2 regions of the Micromonospora sp. NBC_01392 genome follow, and region 1 is predicted to be linked to the other one. Evidence: riboswitches for the same ligand, from Rfam matches in the RefSeq annotation. Region 1 holds a riboswitch; the other holds the start of a gene.

What was found. A riboswitch is a leader RNA that binds a small molecule or an ion and turns the genes downstream of it on or off. The one in region 1 is predicted to bind S-adenosylmethionine.
Region 2: linked by a shared signal. The riboswitch ahead of OG767_RS19000 (ABC transporter substrate-binding protein) and the one ahead of OG767_RS29700 (aminotransferase class V-fold PLP-dependent enzyme) in region 1 are both predicted to bind S-adenosylmethionine.

Annotation. Positions count from the first base shown of each region.
Region 1 covers NZ_CP109549.1:6,762,767-6,766,162, forward strand. Annotated here, with positions in the region: gene OG767_RS29685 (GroES family chaperonin) at 1-133, shown strand, start outside; gene OG767_RS29690 (hypothetical protein) at 215-382, shown strand; gene OG767_RS29695 (PrsW family intramembrane metalloprotease) at 442-1,890, opposite strand; SAM riboswitch class IV at 1,914-2,035, shown strand; gene OG767_RS29700 (aminotransferase class V-fold PLP-dependent enzyme) at 2,080-3,351, shown strand.
Region 2 covers NZ_CP109549.1:4,345,957-4,349,352, reverse strand. Annotated here, with positions in the region: gene OG767_RS19005 (amino acid ABC transporter permease) at 1-677, opposite strand, end outside; gene OG767_RS19000 (ABC transporter substrate-binding protein) at 716-1,570, opposite strand; SAM riboswitch class IV at 1,814-1,924, opposite strand; gene OG767_RS18995 (PadR family transcriptional regulator) at 2,043-2,606, shown strand; gene OG767_RS18990 (acyl-CoA dehydrogenase family protein) at 2,603-3,396, shown strand, end outside.

The DNA.
Region 1 (3,396 bases):
CGACCCGGACGACCGCTCCGAGGTCGAGCTGCACGGCCGGGCGTACGTGCTGCTGCGCGAGCGCGACGTGCACGCGGTGGCGGCGGAACGGGTGGAGGACAGCGCGACCGGCTCCACCGGGCTCTACCTCTAGTCCGCCGCCCCTCCCCCGGCGCCGTTTGCGGCGCTGCCCGGCGGGAAGCCCAGGCACCTCAGTGCGCCCTGGGGAGGGACCATGCCGATCGTGATCAAGAGGATTCTCGCCTGGGGGTTCCTCGCGTTCCTGATCTACTTCATGGCGTTCCGGCCGGACGGCGCGGCGCAGCTGTTCCGGGGGATCGGGGCCGCGCTGATGGCCATCGCCCAGGGGCTCGGCGACTTCCTCACCGGCCTGATGGCCTGACCCCGCCCGGGCCGGCGCGCGCGACAGGCGGCTCAGCCGCGCGCGACAGCGGGCCGGGCTCAGCCGTGCGGGTGCCAGGCGTGCGGGCCGTAGCCCGGGGGCGGGGGCGGCGGGGCCAGCACCACCGGGATCGGCACCACCGGCTCGTCCGGCGCCTCGACGGCCCGCCGGGACCCGTCCGGGAACCGCAGGTGGTAGCGCTGCCCGTCCCAGACCCCGACCGGCGCCTGCGGATCACGACCGACGAAGAACGACCGGTACGCGGCGATCGCATCCAGCAGCTCCCGTTCCTCCCGTGCCGTCCGGTCCCGCTCGGCGGGCTTGCGGTCCAGCCCTCGGCGCATCCCGTCGCGCAGCAGCGCCAGCCGGGTCGCGGCGAACTGGTAGCCGCGCATCGCCTTCACGCCGCCGTCGCCGGCCACCCGCCGGGCCCAGGTGCGGGCCGCGTGCCGCCGGCCCAGGCTGCCCAGCGCCGCCACCTCGGGCGGGGTGAGCCAACCGGCCCGGACGTAGTCGGGCAGCGTGCGCTCGGTGAGCCGGCCCTCCCAGGCCCGCAGCCAGACGGCCAGCCCCACCATGCCGAAGAAGATGGGCACCATGACGCCGAGGTAGCCGTAGAGCACGATCACCTGCTGCCCGGTGGCCTGGGCCAGTGACGGCAGCAGGTTCCAGGTGCCGTGCAGCATCATGGCCAGCAGCAGGCCGGCGAGCGGGGCGAGGATCCGCACCCGCCGGTCGGCGGTCCGCGCGGCCACGCCCAGCCCGACGCCGGTCATCGAGGTGAACAGCGGGTGGGCGAAGCCGAAGAGCAGGATCCGTACGATGAAGATCGCGATCACCTGCTGCGCGCCGGTGGCCGGGCCGTACTCCTCCACGCCGGTGCGGTAGCCGTATCCGCCCAGGTAGAGGATGTTCTCGACCATGGCGAAGCCGACCGCGGACAGCCCGCAGTAGACCAGCCCGTCGGTGATCCCGGAGATCTCCCGACGCCGGAAGATCAGCAGCAGGATCGGGCCGGCCGCCTTGGTCAGCTCCTCGATGAACGGCGCGACGAGCACGGCGGTCAGCGCGGCGGGCAACCCGCGGTCCTCGAACAGTCGCGCGCCGGTCTCGTTGACCAGCAGCGAGATGGCGGTGGAGACGAACGCGCCCCAGGCGAAGCAGAAGATCAGGTATTTCAGCGGCTCGGGTTCGTAACGGTCGAGCCAGAGGAAGCAGGACACCAGCACCGGCACCGGCAGGATCGCCGCGATCACGCCGACCAGCAGCGCCTCCGCGCCCAGGCTCTCGCCCAGCGTGAAGACCATGAACAGCGCGCCGGCCGCGATCAGCAGCACCACCGCGGCCAGCGCCAGGAAGCGCCGCCAGCCGAGCCGGCGCAGCGGCATGCGCGGCGTCGACGCCCCGGGCGGCGGGACGGCGGGCGCGGGCGGCGGCGGTGCTCCGCCGGGCGGGGTGACGGCCATGCGGTCAGCGTAGCCACCCGCGCCCCACTGGTCCGGCCGCATCGTGACGGCTATGCTGCCGGGCAGGTCACGAGCGCCAGCGTCAAGCCCCGGCTTGCTGGCCGGCAACCCTCGTCGAGTTCGCGGTGGGGTGCCCCGGGTGATGACCGGGCCCAGCGCCGCTTCGCGTGCTGGGCAAGCGCGGACCCCGTCCCGGCACCCCGGGGTCCCCGGTTACCCGGAGGCTCCGCCATGACCGTCACCCTCGTACCCGCCCTCCCCACGCTGCCCGTTCCGGTCCGACCGGACCCGCTCGGCGTGCTCGGCGTACCGGGAGAGATCAACCTGGACCACGCCGCCAGCGCGCCGTGCGCGCGGGCCGCGGCCGACGCGGTGGCCGAGCTGCTGCCCTGGTACGCGAGCGTGCACCGCGGCGCGGGCGCGCTGTCCCGGCGCTGCACGCTCGCCTACGAGCGGGCCCGGCAGACCGTGGCGGACTTCGTCGGCGCGCGTCCCACCGACCACGTGATCTTCACCCGGAACACCACGGACGCGCTGAACCTGCTGGCCCGGGCGCTGCCGGCCGGCAGCACGGTGGTCACGTTCGGCGGGGAGCACCACGCGAACCTGCTCCCCTGGCCGCGCGGCTCGGTCCGGCTGCCGGTGCCGGACAGCCCGGCCGGCGCGGTCCGGTCGCTGAGCCTGGCGCTTGCCGAGCTGGCCCGTGACGCCCGGCCCGGCCGGCCGGTGCTGGTCGCGGTGACCGGCGCCAGCAACGTCACCGGCGAGTGCTGGCCGGTCGCCGAGCTGGCCCGGATGGCCCACCGGTACGGCGCGCGCATCCTGGTGGACGCCGCGCAGCTCGCCCCGCACGCCCCGGTCGACGTGGCCACGCTGGACGTGGACTACCTGGCGCTCTCCGGCCACAAGCTGTACGCCCCGTTCGGCGCCGGCGTGCTGGTCGGGCGCGCGGACTGGCTGGACGCCGCCGCTCCGTACCTGGCCGGCGGCGGGGCCACCGGTCACGTCGGTGCGGCCACCCACGAGGTGCGGTGGGTGACCGGCCCGGCCCGGCACGAGGGCGGCACCCCGAACCTGCTCGGCGCGGTGGCGCTGGCGGCGGTCTGCGCGGCGTTCTCGGCGGCGGACCGGACCGCGCTGCACGCCCGGGAGCAGGCGCTGCTGTCCCGGCTGCGGTCCGGCCTGGCCGCGCTGCCGGACGTGGTGGAGCTGCGCACGTTCGGCCCGGACGCGCCCCGGGTGGGGATCGTCAGCTTCGTGGTCGCCGGGCGGGACTCCGCCGAGGTGGCCGCGCACCTGGCGGCCCGGCACCGGATCGGCGTGCGGGACGGCCTGTTCTGCGCCCATCCGCTGACCCGCCGCCTGCTGACCGAGGCCGCCGCCCGCTCGGCCCGCACCGACCTGCCGCCCACCGCGCTGCGCGCGAGCCTCGGCCTGGGCACCACCGCCCACGAGATCGACACCCTGCTGACCGCCCTGGCCACCCTCCCCCATCCCCGTTGATCATGAAGTTGACCGACCCGGAAAACGCTCTCCCACCCGCCAACC
Region 2 (3,396 bases), 2.4 Mb from region 1:
AGCCAGTTGACCGCGTGCGTCAGCGGCACGGTCAGCAGCAGGTAGCACAGGCCGGCCAGCAGCAGCGCGGACTGGTTGCCGGTGTTCGCCGCGTAGTCCTGGCCGATCCGGAACAGCTCCCGCTGGCTGGCCAGCAGGCCGAGGAAGTAGACCAGGCTGGAGTCCTTGATCAATGCGATGAGCTGGTTGACCCAGGCGGGCAGCACCCGGCGTACGCCCTGCGGGATGATCACCAGCCGCATCGACTCGGCCCAGGAGAAGCCGAGCGCCCGGGCGCCCTCCAACTGGGCGGCCTCCACGCTCAGGATGCCGGCCCGGAAGATCTCGCCGAGGTAGGCGGCGGCGATCAGTGACAGCGCCAGCACGCCCAGCGGGTAGGGGTTCGGGCCCCAGACCGCCATGCCCAGCGGCGCCAGGCCGACGCCGATGAGCAGGATGGTGGCCGCGGCCGGCAGGCCGCGGAACACGTCGGTGTAGACCCGGGCCGGCCACCGCAACCAGCGGGTACGCGAGATGCCGGCGACCGCCAGCAGCATGCCCAGCACCGAGCCGAGCAGGGCGGCGGAGGCGGCCAGGATCAGCGTGTTCGGCAGCCCGACGGTCAGCATCTCGGGCAGCGCCTCGCGCATCGACCCCCAGTCGAAGAACGTCTCCCAGAGGGTGCTCAGTGGATCCATGTCCGCTCCGTCCGTCCCGCTCGTGCCCGGTTACCGGCTCAGGAGGCCGCCGACGGCGACGGCACGGCTACCGATCCGCTGCCGGGGGTGAAGCCGGCCGGGATCGGCCGCCCCGGGTAGTACCGCTCCTGGAGGCGGCTCCAGGTGCCGTCGGCGATCACCTGGTCGAGGCCCTTGTCCAGCGCCTCGCGCAGCCTGTCGTTGCCCTTCGCCACCGCGTACGCGGTCGGCGCGGGGCTGAGCTGCTTCGCCGCGACCTTGATCTTGCCGGTGCTGTCGGCCGCGGACTTGTCGCCGATCTCGGCGGGCGCGATCCAGGCGTCGGCGGTGCCGGCCTTGAGCTGGTTGACCGCGCCGTTGTAGTCGGGCACCCGCACCGGGTTGAGCTTCTCCTTCGTGGCGTAGTCGTCCTGCACGGTGCCCTGGACCACCACCACGCGCTTGCCGGCGAGCTGGTCGAAGCCGGTGATCGCGGAGCCGGCCGGCACGTCCAGGCCGAAGTAGCCGAAGTCGTAGCCGTTGCCGAAGTCGACGGTCTTCTTCCGGGCCTCGGTGACCGTGATCGAGGAGCTGCCCACGTCGAACTTGCGGTTGTTGACCTGGGCGAGCAGCGCGGAGAAGTCGGTGCCGACGAACTCCACCTTCAGGCCGACCTTTTCGGCGACGGCCCGCAGCAGGTCGTTGTCGAAGCCGGTGAACTCGCCGTCCTTGAGGAAGACGTTCGGCGGGGCGTCGGTGAGCGTGCCGGCCCGGATCACACCGGGTTGCCGTAGGCCGTACGGGTTGTCGGCCGCGTCGTCGGCTGCCCCGCCGCAGGCGGTCAGCGCGGTGGCGGCGAGCACGGCGGCGGCGCCGAGCGCGGCGACGCGGGTCAGGGCGGTACGGATACGCACGATGTCTCTCCAGAGTGGACGGACACGCGGGACGCGTGCCGGTGCCGGCGCAGCCGGGCACGGCGGAGCCGGAAGGGTGGATCGGGGAAGGGTGGAGCGGTCGCTCAGCGCGCGTCGCGACAGCGGTCGCTGCACACCCGCATCAGGTCGACGTGGCGGCGCGTGACCAGCATGAGGCGGGTCGGAACGAGGGGCGGTGCGAACATCGGGTCTCCCTGGCCGGTTGGTGCTGACCTGGGTGCCAGGCCACGCTTGCGCCGACTGCCGTCGGCGCCTGGTCCTCACCCGGAGCACCCCACCGTGGCGGAGGGTTGCCGGCCAGCGAGCCGGGGCTTGACGCTGGCGCTCATGACCTGCCGAAAGGCTAGCAGCACCGGTGCGCCGGTCGTCCAGCCGTTATGACCACCCTCACGGCCGTGCCTTACCGGGCAGGGTCTTGCTATGCAACAAAGTGCATAGCAAGATGGCCGGCATGTCGCTGGAGCACGCCATCCTCGTCTCGCTGCTGGAGCAACCCGCCTCCGGCTACGAGCTGGCCCGTCGCTTCGACCGCTCGATCGGCCGCTTCTGGACCGCCACCCACCAGCAGATCTACCGGGTCCTCAAGCAACTCGCCGAGGACGACCGGATCATCGGTGAGGAGATCGGTCAGGAGAGCCTGCCGGACAAGAAGCTCTGGTCGGTCACCCCGACCGGCCGGGCCGCGCTTGTCGGCTGGCTGCACGCCCCGGTGCGCCCGGAGGCGGTCCGGCACGAACTGGCCGTCAAGATCCGGGGCGCCGCGTTCGACGACGCGGCCGGGCGCGCGCTCCTGGTCGCCGAGGTCGAGCGCTACCGCGCCGACCACGAGACCGTCCTCGCCGGCTACCTGGCCGGCGAGCGCCGCGACTTCGGCTCCGCCGCACCCGACGCCCGGGCGGCGTTGCAGCACGTGGTGCTGCGCGGCGGCATCGCGTACGAGCGGATGGTGCTGGCCTGGCTGGACGACGTCCTGGCCACCCTCCGCGACCTCGACCCGGAAAGGCCCCCCGCGTGAGCGACCCGCTGCTGTTCCACCCGCACCACTACGACCCCGCCGACCTCGACGAGACCTCGCGGCGGCTGCTGCGCGCCACCATCGACTGGTTCGAGACCCGGGGCAAGCGCGCCCTGGTCGACAGCTACCACGCCCGCGAGTGGTACGCCGACTTCCTCGACTTCGCCGCCCGGGAACGCCTCTTCGCCACGTTCCTCACCCCGTCCGCCGACGGCGGCGACGACGCCGACAAGCGCTGGGACACCGCCCGCAACGCCGCGCTCAGCGAGATCCTCGGCTTCTACGGGCTCGGCTACTGGTACACCTGGCAGGTCACCGTGCTCGGCCTCGGGCCGGTGTGGCAGAGCGGCAACGCCGCCGCCCGGGCCCGCGCCGCCGAGCTGCTCGACCAGGGGCACGTGATGGCGTTCGGCCTCTCCGAGCGTCCGCACGGCGCCGACATCTACGCCACCGACATGCTGCTCACCCCCGACGGCGCAGGTGGTTTCCGGGCCACCGGCGGCAAGTACTACATCGGCAACGGCAACGTCGCCGGGCTGGTCTCGGTCTTCGGCCGGCGCGCCGACGTCGAGGGCCCCGAGGGGTACGTGTTCTTCGCCGCCGACAGCCGGCACCCGGCGTACCGGCTGGTCCGCAACGTGGTCGCCGCCCAGATGTACGTCTCCGAGTTCCGGCTGGAGGACTACCCGGTGCGCGCCGAGGACGTGCTGCACACCGGGCCGGCCGCGTTCGACGCCGCGCTGAACACGGTCAACGTCGGCAAGTTCAACCTCTGCACCGCGTCCGTCGG